3 regions of the Idiomarina solivarensis genome follow, and region 1 is predicted to be linked to each of the others. Evidence: predicted binding sites of a transcription regulator. Region 1 holds the regulator's gene; each other region holds the start of a gene.
What was found. Region 1 encodes sigma-54, which starts transcription at its own class of promoters, with help from an activator protein. Its sites were predicted from a motif close to GTTGGCACGNNNNTNGNNT; they were not measured.

Region 1 (5,472 bases):
CAGCAGAAGGTAGTCCAGCGACGTATAGTCAAACACTTGAGGATGGCGGCCAAATTCATGCAGAAGCCAATAAAATCACCTACTTTCAGTCTGCGCGCCGACTGGAGCTTAGCGGAAATGCTCGTATTTCACAGGGAAGCAGTAGCTCCAGTGGTGATTTAATTACTTATGACCTGGAAGAGCAGACCATAACAGCGACGAGTTCCGGCGAAGAAGACAGTCGGGTGATCACTATTTTCACTCCGAAACCTAAAACTGACGCTGACCAAAAAAATAACGAGACCCCTTAATATGGCAACGTTAAAAGTTAAACACTTAGCTAAAAGCTACAAAAGTCGCCAAGTCGTTAAAGATGTCAGCCTGGAAGTTAGCCAAGGGCAAGTGATAGGTTTACTGGGTCCGAATGGAGCCGGTAAAACCACTACGTTTTATATGATTGTTGGCTTAGTGAACAGTGACAAAGGACAAATCTTACTCGACGACAACGATCTCACCCTATTGCCCATGCACGAGCGTGCCCGGCGGGGCATTGGTTATCTGCCGCAGGAAGCTTCCATTTTTCGCAAGCTGACGGTGCGCGATAACTTAATGGCGATTTTAGAGACCCGCAAAGCCTTGTCCGCTAATGAGCGTGAAGAACAGCTGGATGCGTTACTGGAGGAATTCCACATCGGGCACATTGCCAACAGCCTCGGTATGAGCTTATCGGGGGGCGAGCGCCGCCGAGTTGAGATTGCCCGGGCGCTGGCCGCAGAACCTACGTTTATATTGCTGGATGAGCCTTTTGCCGGCGTTGACCCCATTTCCGTCATTGATATCAAAAAGATTGTTGAACATTTAAAGCAACGTGGTATTGGTGTACTAATCACCGATCACAATGTACGGGAAACCTTATCTGTGTGTGAACACGCTTATATCGTCAGTCATGGTGAGCTTATTGCCAGCGGGGATGCAGAAAGTATATTATCGAATCAACAGGTTAAAGACGTTTACCTCGGTGAGCAGTTCACCTTATAACGTGATACCGGGACAGTCATTATGAAGCAAAGTCTGCAGCTAAAAATTGGTCAGCATTTGACCATGACGCCTCAACTTCAACAGGCCATTCGCCTGCTGCAGCTTTCCTCACTCGATCTCCAGGCTGAAATTCAAGAAGCTCTGGACAGTAATCCCTTGCTGGAAGTTGAAGGCGAACATGAAAGCGAAAGCACAGAGCTTCGCAGTCGTGATGAGAGAGACGACAGTCAACGAGATACCTCAGACGTTATAAAAACACAGGAAATGCCAGATGAACTCCCGGTTGACAGTAGCTGGGACGATACCTATTCGAGCCATACTCCCACTAACGGTGCGGCTTCATCGGGCAAGTCATTTGACGGTGACTTTGAGGTCTATCAGGGCGCTACCAGTGAGTCGCTGCAAGATCACTTGCTGTGGCAAATGCAGCTGTCACACTTTTCGGAAGAAGACACCTACATTGCAGAAGCTATCATCGAAGCCATAGATAACAATGGTTACCTGATGGCTGATATTGACGAAATCATTGAGGCTGTGCGATTACCTGACGTCGGTGCCGAAGAAGTCTGCATGGTGCTCAAACGCATCCAACACTTCGATCCTGTCGGCGTCGGAGCCCGCAGTGTCAGCGAATGCCTGGCAATTCAATTGCGTCAGCTAAGCCAGGATAACGACTATAAAGAGATTGCTTTATGCCTGGTCACTGAGCATATGGATCTCCTCGGAAACCGAGACTTCAGAACAATCCAGCGCAAGCTAAAATTATCGGAAGATGACTTGCGCCAGACCATGCGACTCATCCAACAGCTGCACCCTCACCCGGGCGAGCAAATTGCCCAGCAACCGGTGGAATATGTCATCCCCGATGTCGCCGTGACAAAAAAAAATGGCCGCTGGATGGTCGAATTGAATCCTGACAGCGTACCTAAATTAAAAGTGAATGAAGAATACGCTGCGCTGAGCAAAGCGGCGAAGTCCACTGCCGACAGCCAGTACTTAAAAAACCACACGCAAGAAGCTCGTTGGTTTATAAAAAGCCTGGAGAGCAGAAACGAAACCTTACTGAAAGTAGCCAACTGCATAATACAACGTCAGCAAGGTTTTTTTGAACATGGTGAAGAGGCTATGAAGCCAATGGTTCTGAACGATGTTGCTGAAGCAGTGGATATGCATGAAAGTACTATTTCGCGGGTAACAACACAGAAATACCTGCACTGCCCGCGGGGCGTATTCGAACTAAAATACTTTTTCTCCAGCCATGTGAGTACCGAGGCTGGAGGTGAGTGTTCAAGCACAGCAATACGTGCTTTAATTAAGAAGATGGTCGCTGCTGAAAATCGTAGTAAACCATTAAGTGATAGCAAAATTGCTGAACTGATAGCCGAACAAGGTATCCAAGTAGCAAGGAGGACAATTGCGAAGTACCGGGAATCGTTAAACATTCCATCATCGAGTCAACGCAAGAGTCTTTTGTAACTTTGTTAACTGCAAGAAGGAAGACGTTATGCAAATTAATTTGACCGGTCACCACATCGATATTACCGACGCTTTACGTGACTACGTAGACACAAAATTTGCCAAGCTGGAAAGACACTTTGACCATATTACCAATGTTCACGTCATCCTAAATGTTGAAAAAACGATTCAAAAAGCGGAAGCTACGCTGCATGTAAACGGCGGCGAGATTTTCGCTGATGCAAAACACGACGATATGTACGCGGCCATCGACGGTTTAATTAATAAACTGGACCGTCAGGTGATTAAACACAAAGAAAAAATGAAACAACATTAACCCATGCAACTGAGTGAATTGTTAAGCGCCGACTGCACCAAGTGTGCAGTCGAGAGCGCCAGTAAAAAACGACTGCTTGAAACCATTAGTCAAATTGTTGCTCCTAAATTATCAGGCATTACTCGCCATGATATTTTCGAGAGCCTGATAAACCGTGAGCGTTTAGGCAGTACCGGAATTGGACTTGGCATAGCAATTCCCCATGGCCGGTTACCGAACGCTAATCATCCTGTGGCCGTTTTACTAACGCTGGACGAACCAATAGAGTTTGATTCTATTGATAATCAGCCAGTGGACATTATATTCGCTCTGTTAGTACCTGAATCTGAACACGAAAATCATTTACAAACTCTGGCGGCAGTTGCCCGGAGAATGAATGACAAAGATTGCACGCGGGCGCTGCGCCAGGCTGACTCTGATAAAACCTTATATCAATTATTTGTTGGCGAAGGTGAGCAGTCGCCATGCAACTGATTATTGTTAGTGGACGTTCAGGCTCCGGTAAGACCATTGCTTTACGTGTACTCGAAGATCTCGGTTTTTACTGTGTCGATAACTTACCGATAAGCTTATTACCGACACTCGTCCATGCCGTTATAGACCAGTACCAAAAAATAGCCATTAGTATCGATGTTCGTAATTTACCCGAGCACTCTGAAGAGCTGCTGGATTCACTCAATTTCTTGCCAAAAGGTGTCGAACCGGAAATCTTATTTATTGATTCGGACGACAATACCTTACTAAAGCGCTTTGGTGAAACTCGGCGATTACACCCGCTGTCACAAAAAGAGCTGCCTTTACTCGAAGCACTTCAGGCAGAACATAAGATGCTTGAACCTATAATGGAGCGTGCCACCTGGCGGCTGGACAGCAGCGATTTGTCCCTGCACCAATTAAGCGAGCAAGTCACTGAACGCGTACTGGGAAGGGCTGATAAAAAACTGATTATTGTGTTTCAGTCGTTTGGCTTTAAGTACGGTTTACCTAAAGATGCCGATTTTGTCTTTGATGCAAGAATTTTACCCAATCCTCATTGGCAACCAGAACTTAAGCTACTGACAGGTTTAGATACCGACGTGCAGATTTTTTTCCGTCAGCAACCCTTAGTCACTAAGTTCATTTATCAGTTGGAGAACTTTCTGGATACCTGGCTACCGCATTTTCAGCGCAGCAATCGCAGTTACCTCACCATTGCAACCGGCTGTACCGGCGGTCAGCACCGGTCGGTTTATATTTCTCAGCAGCTAGCCGAACGATTCGAGCAAAAGGCAGTGAAAGTTCAAGTCAGACACCGGGAATTAAAGCCGCATGGATAAAGTTTGCAGAAATTTGATCATTCGCAATAAACTGGGGCTGCACGCGCGGGCTGCCACTAAGCTTGCTCAGCTAACGCAAGAATTTGAATCAGAAATAACAGTGCAGCAAGGCGATCAATGCGTTAATGCCGCCAGCGTTATGTGCCTGATGCTGCTAGCCAGCCAACAAGGAAAAGCCGTAGAAGTGTGTGCCGAAGGCAAAGACGCACAAGCGGCCTTAGATGCCGTCAGCACACTATTTGAAGATCGCTTCGAGGAAGACGAATAAACATGATTGCGGAACTCTCTGACAAAGAATACGCCATGCAGCGCATTCAGGAGGTTAACTCCGCGCTGTCTGATGGCATGTTCGTTGCTGCACGCCGTATGCTGCATAATATGCCGGCATGCGATGTGGCACTGCTGTTAGAGTCGTCTCCGCCGAAAAGTCGTACCATTGTCTGGAAGTTGGTTGATGTTGACGAGCATGGCGAAATACTTGAGGAGCTCAACGAAGAGGTTCAGAAAGACATTATTCGCCAGATGGCCCCGGAAAACCTTGCCGCGGCCACTGAGGGCATGGACACCGATGATCTGGCTTACGTTCTGCGGGGCCTGCCTGAGACGGTTTATCAGCAAGTTCTGAACTCAATGGACGAAAGTGACCGCGAGCGTGCTGAAACAGCGCTCTCATACGCTGAGGACAGTGCCGGCGGTATCATGAACACCGATACCATTACTCTGCGGTCGGACGTCACCATTGATGTCGTGCTGCGCTATTTGCGCCTAAAAGGGGAACTTCCCGAAGCCACCGATAAACTCTATGTAGTAGACCGCCATGAAAAGCTGATTGGCGAGATCACTCTGACCCAATTATTGACCATTGACCCGGGTCGCCGCATTGATGAGATCATGTCGACTGATATTACGACGATACCGGTCAATATGGATGAAACTGAAGTCGCCAAGCTTTTTGAACGCCACGACTGGGTCTCTGCGCCCGTTGTTGATAACGAACAACAGCTGGTCGGCCGTATTACCATTGATGACGTGGTTGATATCATTCGCGAAGACGCTCAACACTCCATGTTAAGCATGGCCGGTCTGGAAGACGACGAAGATACCTTTGCGCCCGTATTAAAAAGTACCCGCCGGCGTACCGTTTGGTTGGCGGTAAACTTAGTCACCGCTCTGCTAGCCGCTATGGTCAGTTCTTTGTTTGAAGATATTTTAGCGCAAATGGCGGTGCTGGCTATTCTAAATACCATTGTACCCAGTATGGGCGGTATAGCCGGTAGTCAGACTCTAACGCTGGTTATACGAGGGATGGCACTGGGGCACATAGGCACCAGTAATTCACGATGGTTA
Region 2 (5,472 bases), on a different contig from region 1:
ATTGGTCTGATAAGCTGCTGATACCTTCCGCCATAGTAAAGCTGGTCATTTGAGCAATCATCTGATCGTTCTCAACCGGCTTAGAAGGGTCCTGCATGCTCAATTGTTCGGTTAACAGCTTGAAAAAGTCTTCCTGCTCGAGCTTTTGCTGTTCATTAGGATCAGCATACTCGGCACCTTCTTCTTTTTTCCATCTCATGCTGTCGATGAGAGAATTATTGCTTACGCCTTCCATTATCTATCTCCTGCTTACCCTTGACCCAGACGCAATAAACGTTGTGTCATTGTTTTGGCAGTGTCCGCTACCTGCACGTTTGTCTGGTAGGAACGCGAAGCCGAAATCATATTAGCCATTTCTTCCATCGTATTAACGTTTGACCGATAGATGTAACCACTTTCATCCGCCATGGGGTGGTTTGGTGCATACTCAATTTGCAGCGGTTTCTGACTCTCAACAACACCCAATACCTTTACTCCTGCGGCCTGGCCTGCTTGAGTTTGATTCGTCAGACTGTTGCCTCGATAGTTACCCTGTGCATCGGATAAAGCAGTCGCGAATACCGGACTTCTGGCCCGATAGGTTTCGCCCACACTGCTGCTTACTGAGTTTGCATTGGCCAGGTTACTGGCTGTTGTATTCAGTCGCACAGACTGAGCACTCATAGCCGAACCGGTAATATTAAAAATGTTAAACAGACTCATGACTTACTATCCCCCTTGTCCACCCAAGGCCTTCTTAACTCCGCTAATTTTGCCGTTAAGAAAGTTCATGGTCATTTCATATTCCAATGCATTTTGTGCATACAAGTTTTGTTCCAACTGCACATCAACCGTATTGCCATCGCCGGTATCCGGTTGGTTGGGCACTCTGAACTTCTCCGTTCCCTGAGGCTTAACTTCAACGTTAAAATGCTTTTCGTGGGTACGCGCCAGCTTGTAGCTTTCTATGCCACGCTGTGCTTGTTGCAGAGCTTGCTGGAAGTCTAAACCTTTTGCTTTATAGCCAGGGGTATCTGCGTTCGCGATGTTATTGGCAATAAGCTCCGCACGCTGGGTTCGAACGCCCAACGTGTATTGCTGTATTCCCATAATTTTATCCATGGAAAGTGCCATATTTTTGTCTCCACAGTGTTTGATGGTGAAGACAATGCAGGAAGTGTGCCAGTTTAAAAGGCTGGGGATTCTTAGAGGACGTTACTTTCTTCTGTAGATAATGCCGGGCTGGCAGCGGATCATTTCGAAGTCATCGGTAAGCCCCGAAATAGACTCTGAGGCACCCAGGAAAAGATAACCGCCTGGGTTTAGCGATTGCCGGAATTGGGCAATAATTTTCCGCTTCACTTCCGGGGCAAAGTAAATAAGGACATTACGGCAGAAAATAACGTCAAACTTGCCCAGCAAAGAATAGCTGTCTAATAGATTTAAATGACGAAAGTGAATGAATTGTTTAAGTTCATCTTTTATTTTCATTGAGCCGGCCTTACCGTCAGACTCCGTAAAGAACTTTTTCCGACGTTCTGCAGAAAGTCCGCGGGCAAGCGCAAGACTGTCGTATTCACCAACACTGCACTGCTCCAGAACCTTATTTGAAATGTCGGTCGCGGTGACTTTTATTCCGCCCCGCAAGGCCCCTGCATGTTTTGCTTTATATTCAGAGAAGGTCATTGCAATAGAGTACGGTTCTTGTCCGGAAGAACAGGCAGCCGACCATATTTTCAATGGCCCGGTGTGATTTTTGTATTCAGGAAGAATTCGGTCTCTTAAAATTTCAAACGGATAGGTGTCGCGAAACCACAAGGTTTCATTCGTCGTCATTGCATCAATTACCGACGCACGCAGAGCGCGCTCACTGATCTTCATTGAGCGCTTAACAAGTTCCGACAACGAGTCGACGTTAAACCGGCCCATTAAAGGACTGAGACGACTCTTGACTAGATACAGTTTGCTCTCACCCAACACGATACCGCACTGGTGCTCAAGAAACTGACGAAACTCTTGATATTCCGATAAACTTAGTTCGCGATTCAACACGTTATATAAACAACTTCCGTTTCAGTTTTATTCGCTTCGTAGCCTGACATTTACGTCAGGTTCGATATATCACCTGATGCAATAGCATCAGGCTACAGCAGTATTAAGCCATTTTTGAACGGCTGTCGCCAGCTCATCCGGATGAAATTTTGCAATAAAATCATCAGCCCCGACTTTCTTCACCATAGCCTGATTAAACACACCACTCAATGATGTATGCAAAATAACGTGTATATCACGCAAATTGGGATCAGCTTTTAACTCTGCTGTTAAGGTATAACCGTCCATGACTGGCATCTCAACATCCGAAACCAGCACCGGCACATGCGGATGAACCAGCCCGCCAACCTCTTTAGATTTCTCTTTTAAGTAATCTAACGCTTCTTTGCCGTTCTTTTTAACTTCCAGCGTAATGCCTAACGACTGCAACGCACGTTTAATTTGGTTGCGGGCAACCGAGGAATCATCAGTGATTAAAATGGTTAGGTCTTCCTTAGCAACATTAATCGGGGCGTTAGCCACTTCTTCGCTAACGTCCATATTGGTGGGCATAATGTCCGCCAAAATTCGCTCGACATCGATAATTTCGACCAATTCATTTTCAATTTGTGTAACAGCCGTCAAGTAAGCTCCGCGTCCGGTTCCTTTTGGCGGTGGCATAACATCTTCCCAATTAATGTTCATAATGCGATCAACCCCGCCCACCAGAAAGCCTTGAATGGTACGGTTATATTCCGAAATAATCACAAAACGGTTCTCAGTGCCCACCAATTCAGGGCCACCTGTTGCCATGCTTAAATCGATGACGGAAATGGCCTGACCGCGAATATGAGCAACGCCGCGAACCAAGGGGTTCCGATGAGGCATAGCGGTGAGTTTAGGGCAAGGCAGTACCTCTCGCACTTTAAATACGTTAATGCCAAACCGCTGTTTGCCATTGAGGTTAAACATTAAGAGTTCCAGCCGGTTTTGACCAACCATTTGCGTGCGCTGATTCACTGAATCAAGAATACTAGCCATTGTTCACTCCTGTAATGTGGCAGGCTATTTTTTACTTCGGCACGGTATTTGCTTTACACCAGCAATAACCATACGAAACCATCGAACTGCCGAACTTTTGACGTTATACCGTTTTTTTCGGCACTCGACCAGATAACCTTAACGGATAACATCAGGATCTTTTATGATAGTACGTAAATCGCTGCTGATCAGTTCGCTTTTTTTCGTAACGAGTGCTTTCTGCGCTATTGGCCCTGTTCAGGCGAATACCACAGCCGACAACAGCGCTAATTTACATTTTAACTATAAAGCGTTACAGGACATGGCTCATAATTACATCGAACAACGGGTGTCGGCACCTGACAATGGTCGCGTTGAAATTGTTGCCGACAACCTGGATCCACGCATGACCCCGAAAGTGTGTGCTGAGCAACCTAAGGTCAGCCTGGCAAGTAATACCGCACTTGATAGTTACACCACCGTTGAGATCGAATGCGCCACAGTCCCAACCTGGAGAACTTACGTTCCGGTGCGAGTTTACCACTATAAGAATGTTGTAACAGCCGCCTCGCCCCTGGCTCCAGGACAAGTCATCAGCGAGGGCGATCTGGCTTTTGCTGAAATCGACCTTAACCGTGTACGCTCTAATGTTTTCACCGATATGACAGCACTCGTTGGCGCCAGAATAAAAAGGCGGGTTTCAGCAGGGCAAGCCATCAATGCCAGCGACACATGCCTTGTATGTGAAGGACAAAGCGTTACAATAGTCGCTCAGGATAAAACATTACGAATTACTGCCGCGGGAAGAGCGTTAGCTGACGGTTTAAAAGGTGAGTCAGTTGTTGTTGAAAATGTACGTTCGAACAAATCGGTACAAGCCGTTGTCACAGGACTCAATGAAGTGACTGTTAATTTATAAAATTGTTGATATTTTTATTTAAGTTTTTTCGAACGTGGTCGATAAGTGACTGAGACCGTCTATCTAGCGAGGCTAAAAACAATGCCAATTAATATTAATAATGCTGGGCTGAAAAACGCCAACATTGACAACAAATCCGGTAACCGCCAGGTACAGAATGACTCTCAGGGAAAGCCTGCTTCTGTATCTCAAAAAGGTGGTGAAGCGGTTTCTCTGACCAGCGAGGCGAAAAGCCTTGGTGGGCTGCAAGAGAAAGCCATGAGCAGCAGTGGAATCGACCAAGCGAAAGTCGATAAAATTAAAACCGCTATTGAAAGCGGCTCATACAAAATCAATGTTGAGCAGCTGGCGGATAAACTCGCTCAGTTTGAGTCCGATTTATTCGGTAACGGCAGTAACGAGTAATGGCAGTCTTGGCCCCTGTCAACGAGCTTTTACAGGAACTGGCCGAGTCACTGGATACTCTTGCGTTGTTACAGCAACGTGAGCTTAATGCTATGGTCGATCGCCAGCACGCGGATATGAACGCCTTGACTCTCGAGAAAGAGAACGCTCTTAAACGCGTTACTGAACTTGATCAGCAACTTGCCTCGCACCCGGACAAAGAGCAATTAAAAGACGATCCAAACCTGGCCGAGGCGGTCTCCTCTATTAAGGCATCATTAGCTGAAACTCAACAGCAAAGCCAGGTCAATGAACGAGTCGTTCAGTCAACGCTAAATAACATTGAACAGCTAAAGCAAACCATTTTGCAGTCTGCCAGAAAAGACACCCTCACCTACAACAGTAAAGGTAAAATTCGTTAAAGATTTTGCCATTTCTGCCGCTATAACGTTAAGTACTTTGATCCAGCAGAGGTCGTTATGGCTAAGCTTCAATTTTCATTCGTTTTACTCTCCGCTACGCTACTGCTAAGCGGTTGCAGTGCATACAACAACGTTGTTTATGATCAGAAGCATGTGGAATGGGAAACCCGTACTCCAGATGAATTTCCGGTCATTAATGCAGTAGGCTATGCTCCAATAGCAACTCAACAAGGTGCCAGTTCACAGCTAAAAGACTTAAACGCCATGCGCGCATCGAAACTTGCCGCTTACCGTGAACTAGCAGAACAAGTTTACGGACAGCGTATAGCAGGTGGCAGCTCCGTAGAAGACTGGGTATTAAAGCAAGACAGCTTTCAAGCCTCAGTTGACGGTGTTATTCGCGGTGCTGAAGTAGTAAAAACTTATACCGTTGGCGACTATTATGCCACCGAGCTGCGGTTAGATTTTGAAAAAGTACATCGCTTGTATCAAAGCACCAACCGTCAACAACGAGTAAAACGTGTGGTTTACTATTAGACCGTACTAGCCGCAAATAAGGTGGCAGGATTTTTGCAAGTATCAACCTCAACAGTAATGAAATGACGAAAAACCGACACTGAGGTGCCTAACACCATGAACTGGAAAATCCTGCTGCTGATGACCTCTGTTTTCTTTGTTGCTATGCCAAGCGAGGCGCGTTGGGTTGAAGCTCAGGGG
Region 3 (5,472 bases), 290 kb from region 1:
TCATTGGTTATTGGCATTAACTTAGCTGTAATTGCGGTATTAGCGATTACAGCCTGGACCAGTTATCGGGATATCCTGCACGAATTGGATGAAGTTTTTGATGCGCAACTCGCACAAACCGCAAAGTCGCTAGCAACATTTTATACACCGTCCCCGGAAACTCACTCAGTACCCAAAAGAATCCCGATATCAAACTATGATGATACCGGTGAAGACGAGCCCGCTAATGAGAGGGGCCCTAGCGGCCATAAGTACGAGTCAAAAATCGGCTATCATATATACAGTGCCAATGGTGAATTGTTGGCTTTCACCAATCAGCTCCGGGTACTACCACTTAAAAATTTAGAGGCTGGCTACCATACGTTAGAGAATGATGCGCAAACATGGTTTATTTACAGTTATTTCTCAGAATCTAAAGGCATCTGGGTGCGCACTTTTCAACGACAGGATGTACGCAGTGAGCTAAGTGGCTACCTGGCTTCAGAACAACTATACCCGCTATTATTGATGTGGGTTCCTATCAGCCTAATTATACTCTTCATTATTTATCTTGTACTGAAACCCGTTAACAGATTTGCCTTAGACTTAAGAGCCAGAGCGTTAAATAACCTGTCTCCAATTGAGTCCGACCTGCCCAAAGAGTTGATCCCGATAAAACAGGCAATTAATAAACTATTACATCAAATTAAGATGTTTTCAGAGCGGGAAAAGCGCTTTATTGCTGATGCGTCACATGAATTGCGCACACCGTTAAGCGCCATTCAGGTACATGCGGAAAATATTATTCATGCTGAATCTCTGGAGGATTCTAAACAGTCCGGTAAAGCTATTTTTCATGCCGTAGAGCGGATGTCGCATTTAGTTAATCAACTCTTGCGTTTAAATCGACTGGATAGTTTGGATAATTCTGCCGACTTTGATGAAATTGAAATTAAAACCTTGGTTTCCTTAGCGATTGATAGCCTACCCATCAATCAAGTCGAGGACTACCAATGGCAAATCGGTGTTCCCACAATAAAAATAACGTGCAATAACGCGTTAATAGTCAGCGCATTGACCAACCTCTTATCCAACGCAATGAAATTTTCACCGGCAGACTCCACTATACAAATAGAAGCGGTTGATACATCGGCAAGCATTATTATCAAGATAAGAGATCAAGGCAGCGGTGTGCCCGCCGAAATAACTGAACAAATGGGAGAGCGTTTTTATCGATTCCGCGAACACACTAATATCGCCGGCTCTGGTCTGGGGCTGTCCATCACCTCGAAAATAATACAATTGCACCATGGCAAGATATCATTTAACAATATCCAGCCATCTGGGTTTGAAGTGCAGATAGAGCTACCAAATTCAGATTAGACAGTGAAATTATAGCGTTATCCTAATAAACTCTTTTCTTATATGTGGCTTAACAAGATCCAAAAACCCACTCCAATTAAAGTAATCCCGCCGAACATTTCTGCCCAATGACCTATTACCGCTCCAACAAAGCGCCCTAACATCACTCCCAAAGTAACCATAAGGGTTGTAGCTAAACCGATAAGCACCGCGGCAAGCCAAATATTCACATCAATAAAGGCCAGGCCTACACCAACTGCCATGGCATCAATGCTGGTGCCTAACGCCGTAAGAGAAACTTTAAAAAACGATTGTCTGGAGGGTTTGTCTACCTCTTCTCCGCCGGGTCTAAAGCCTTCATAAACCATATGTAAACCAAGGGCCAGCAATAAAAAGAAGGCTACCCAATGATCCCAGACTTCAACATAAGAGGCTGCTGATTTACCGACCAACCAACCAATAACAGGGGTTATTGCTTCAATCGTCCCGAAAATCACGCCCATTCTTAGTGCTTCGAAAAAACGAGGACGGTTAAGACTTGCCCCTTTACCGACAGCCGCAGAAAAAGCGTCCGTTGACATAGAAAAAGCAAGTAAAAGAAGAGCAATTAGGTTCATTGAGTTATCTCCGGCTGTGCATTCTGAGTCCACGATATACCCACACGCCCAACCTTCAGCATGGATATATCGATGGTCTCGCCAACCGAGAGGTGTTCGCACCATGGCATGTGGCCAATTATGTTGACACGAACGCTTCCAACTATGGAAACAGGCTACTCCCCAAAGATGAGCTATATTACCAATCAACCTAAGATTTCACAAACTTTGCTCAGCCTCTAACATTGGGAACTCAAGTAGATTCTTGTAAACCCATATTAATTACGTTATCGTTTAATAGCTTTACAAACCAAGGGCTATAATGTTCAGACTGGGGTTTATCATAGTGATTTTGTTTGCGGTTCTGACTCAAATTAGTCAGGCAGTCGCAGACGTGCACCAGTCTCACCAGTCTTCCTCCGAACAGCACCTCAGCTTTGAGCACGACGAATCTCATATTGATAAGGAGGAGCTTCCTCTTAATGGCGATATCAGTTTTGATTGTCATCATTGCTGTCACTGCCACGGTTCATTCCATCTTTATGCAATGAAATCAGAAAAAGCTATGGCGCTCCCTCGTTTCAAAACGTCTCGCTCTGGTTATATTGAAGTTTATTCTAACCCTTTATCTTTACCGCTATTTCGGCCTCCAATCTCCTCATAACTGTTTTAAACGTTGCAACGCAGCGGATCAATTCGAATTATTAACGCAGTAAAATGACCGAGGAGTCTCTCTATGGGTCCATTTTCGACACATAGCAAACGCTTGTTTGTTGCCGCCAGCCTGGCAATAAGCTCAAGCTATGCCCATGCACAGGATCTGTCCGAGCAGTGGCAACAAACTGTTCAGCAACACCCCAGTGTTGAAGCAGCTCAACAGCAGGCTGAAGCACTCATTCAACAGGGCAAACAATTAAGTCAGCCTTTGTACAACCCTAGCTTATCGTCACGCTTAGAGCGTGAGGGTGACATCAATAATTACGCTGTTGGTCTAAGCCAAACGCTGGACTGGAGCACTCGCAATGAAGCAAGAGCCAGTCAGAGTGACGCCATGACGGCTATGGCAGTGAGTATTTATCGCCAGTCGGCGACATCGCATGCTAAAACTCTGTTGAATGTCTATGTGCAATGGCTGGATGCAAAACAGCGTTACGCACTGGCCGAGCAGCAAGAGAAAATCGTTAAACAGGCGATAAGCCTGGTTGCCGAACGACGTAAAGCCGGTGACTTAGGTGCCGTCGACGAACAACTGACGGTACTCGCACTAAGTCGGCAACTGCAACAAACGGCAGCGGCTTATCAACAACTGCAATCCGCTGAAGCAGAGTTGAACGCTCTGCTAACCACGATTGATGTCGCTCAACTCTCCGTGAATGAGGAGCTATTTAACGTTGAACCTGCGTTAACGGCTCGCTGGCAACAACATCCGGCGTTAAAAGCTGCTTACCTGCAATGGCAATTAAAGCGCGCCGATGTCGACTGGAAACGCTCGTTAACCTCCGCCAACCCAACCGTAGGCGTCGAAGCGGGCGAGAGCGATAACGAAACAGTAATTGGCTTATCATTCAGCATTCCACTACAGGTTCGCAATAACTACAGCGATGCGGTGCGCGCAGCCAATAGCGAAGCTGTTGCTGAAGAAAAACGTTTGATTGCACTAAGGCAACAATGGCAAGCAGCACTGAAATCATCTCTTAACAATTATCGCTTTGTGAAAAAACAGTGGCAAAGCTGGCAAAAAGACTTTCAATCTCGGCAGGATGAGTCGATGCAGGTGATTGAACAGTCCTGGCTCGCCGGTGACCTATCCACCACAGACTACCTCACCGCTGTGCAACAGCAGCTCGATAGCCAATTTGCAGGGATAGCGCTGCAAACACAATATCGGTTGGCCGCCATTGAATGGTTGTACCGTTCGGGCGAACTCAGTAAAGCGCTGACGTTATCGCCGTTAAGCCAGCCAACAAACGCAGAGATTGGAGAGTAAACGATGTCAGTAAAACCTTTATACGCAGCAATAGCACTTGCGCTGAGCTTTTCGGTTATGGCGCAGGATGAACACGGACACGACGAAAAAGAAGATACCCACAAGGAAAAAGGCAAACACGAGCAAGGTGAACATAAGGAAAGTGCAGGCGTGGAGCTATCCAGCAAGCAGCTGTCCATGGCGTATATCACCACGCGAACCTTGCAAACTCAAGTTATTGAATACCCGGTTTATGCTCCGGGCGAGGTGGTTGCTAACGACTTTAACAGCTACATCGTGAGTCCGCGCATCGACTCGACCGTGCTCAAACGTTTTGTCAGTATTGGCGACCACGTCGAAAAAGGTGAGCCGCTGGCAACCCTCTTCAGCGCGACCATGGCGGAGGCGCAAAGTCAGTATTTGGTCACACTTAACGAGTGGCAACGCGTGCAGTCACTCGGCGAGTCAACGGTGGGTGAAAAACGCTTTGTCGAAGCGAAAAACGCCTTTACCTCAGCGCAAGCGCAACTCAAAGCATTTGGTATGTCAGCCAGCGACATTAAGCGTTTAAGTAAAGCTAACTACCCTATCGGCGAATACCAACTGACCTCAGAAATTGGCGGGATTGTGGTTAGCGATAACTTCAAGCAAGGCCAGCAAGTTAATGCCGGTAATCACTTGGTTGAAGTGCTGCAAGAAGAAACCTTGTGGGTTAATGCTCGTCTACCAGGCTCAGCTGACCTTAGTGTGCAGTTTGGTGATCCTGTTACAGTGAGTGTCGACAATCAGCGCTTTGCGGCAAAAGTCATTCAGGAAGGCCACACAATAGACCATAAAACCCGCACCCGAACGGTACGACTTGCGGTAAATAACGAAAAGGACCAATTACACCCTGGTTTATTTGCGGATGTTTATTTCTCAGTCAAGTCGGATGGACCGGTGCTTGCAGTTAAGGACTCAGCCTTAATGCGGGCCCCTGATGGTGACTGGCAGATATTCATTGAGCACGAACCCGGAAAGTTTGAACCGAAGAAAGTCGAATTGGTTGATGAAAAGGGTCCGTGGAAAGTTATTCGAGGCGTTAAGGAAGGCACAAAATACGTAGACAACGGCGCGTTTTTCGTTCGCTCACAAATCGCTAAAGGCGGTTTTGACCCACATAACCACTAACAGGAGGTTGTATGTTTCAGCGCATTATTCAGTTTGCTGTCGCCAATCGCCTGTTATTGGTATTGGCTTTATTCAGCATCAGCATTGCGTCATTTTTTGTTATTCCCAAACTTAATCTGGATGCCTTCCCCGATGTTACCAACGTTCAGGTAACGGTAAATACGGAGGCCCCCGGGTTAGCAGCGACCGAAGTCGAGCAGCTGATTACCTATCCGATAGAGTCGGTGATGTATGCTCTGCCCGACGTCAAAGAGGTTCGGTCAATCTCAAAAACAGGTTTATCGGGCATTACCGTAGTGTTTGACGAGAGTGTCGATATCTACTTTGCCCGGCAACTGGTGTTTGAACGACTGCAGGCGGCAAAGGAGTTGATACCCGAAGGCGTAGGTACACCCGAAA

Region 2: flgA (flagellar basal body P-ring formation chaperone FlgA) is a predicted target of sigma-54. The motif match lies at 3,087-3,105, and genes of this name have one in related genera.
Region 3: RBK99_RS07480 (manganese efflux pump MntP) is a predicted target of sigma-54. The motif match lies at 2,026-2,044, and genes of this name have one in related genera.

What each region holds. Positions count from the first base shown of each region.
Region 1 is NZ_JAVFHZ010000003.1:64,352-69,823, reverse strand. It holds gene lptA (lipopolysaccharide transport periplasmic protein LptA) at 1-290, shown strand, start outside; gene lptB (LPS export ABC transporter ATP-binding protein) at 292-1,017, shown strand; gene RBK99_RS06200 (RNA polymerase factor sigma-54) at 1,039-2,493, shown strand; gene hpf (ribosome hibernation promoting factor) at 2,522-2,809, shown strand; gene ptsN (PTS IIA-like nitrogen regulatory protein PtsN) at 2,813-3,283, shown strand; gene rapZ (RNase adapter RapZ) at 3,274-4,125, shown strand; gene RBK99_RS06180 (HPr family phosphocarrier protein) at 4,118-4,393, shown strand; gene mgtE (magnesium transporter) at 4,396-5,472, shown strand, end outside.
Region 2 is NZ_JAVFHZ010000006.1:164,684-170,155, forward strand. It holds gene flgD (flagellar hook assembly protein FlgD) at 1-235, opposite strand, end outside; gene flgC (flagellar basal body rod protein FlgC) at 250-702, opposite strand; gene flgB (flagellar basal body rod protein FlgB) at 709-1,113, opposite strand; gene RBK99_RS11365 (CheR family methyltransferase) at 1,195-2,031, opposite strand; gene RBK99_RS11370 (chemotaxis protein CheV) at 2,119-3,051, opposite strand; gene flgA (flagellar basal body P-ring formation chaperone FlgA) at 3,215-3,949, shown strand; gene flgM (flagellar biosynthesis anti-sigma factor FlgM) at 4,031-4,354, shown strand; gene flgN (flagellar export chaperone FlgN) at 4,354-4,755, shown strand; gene RBK99_RS11390 (LPP20 family lipoprotein) at 4,813-5,292, shown strand; gene RBK99_RS11395 (flagellar assembly protein FlgT) at 5,389-5,472, shown strand, end outside.
Region 3 is NZ_JAVFHZ010000003.1:349,978-355,449, reverse strand. It holds gene RBK99_RS07485 (ATP-binding protein) at 1-1,362, shown strand, start outside; gene RBK99_RS07480 (manganese efflux pump MntP) at 1,401-1,958, opposite strand; yybP-ykoY riboswitch at 1,997-2,134, opposite strand; gene RBK99_RS07475 (hypothetical protein) at 2,260-2,601, shown strand; gene RBK99_RS07470 (TolC family protein) at 2,674-3,924, shown strand; gene RBK99_RS07465 (efflux RND transporter periplasmic adaptor subunit) at 3,928-5,073, shown strand; gene RBK99_RS07460 (efflux RND transporter permease subunit) at 5,085-5,472, shown strand, end outside.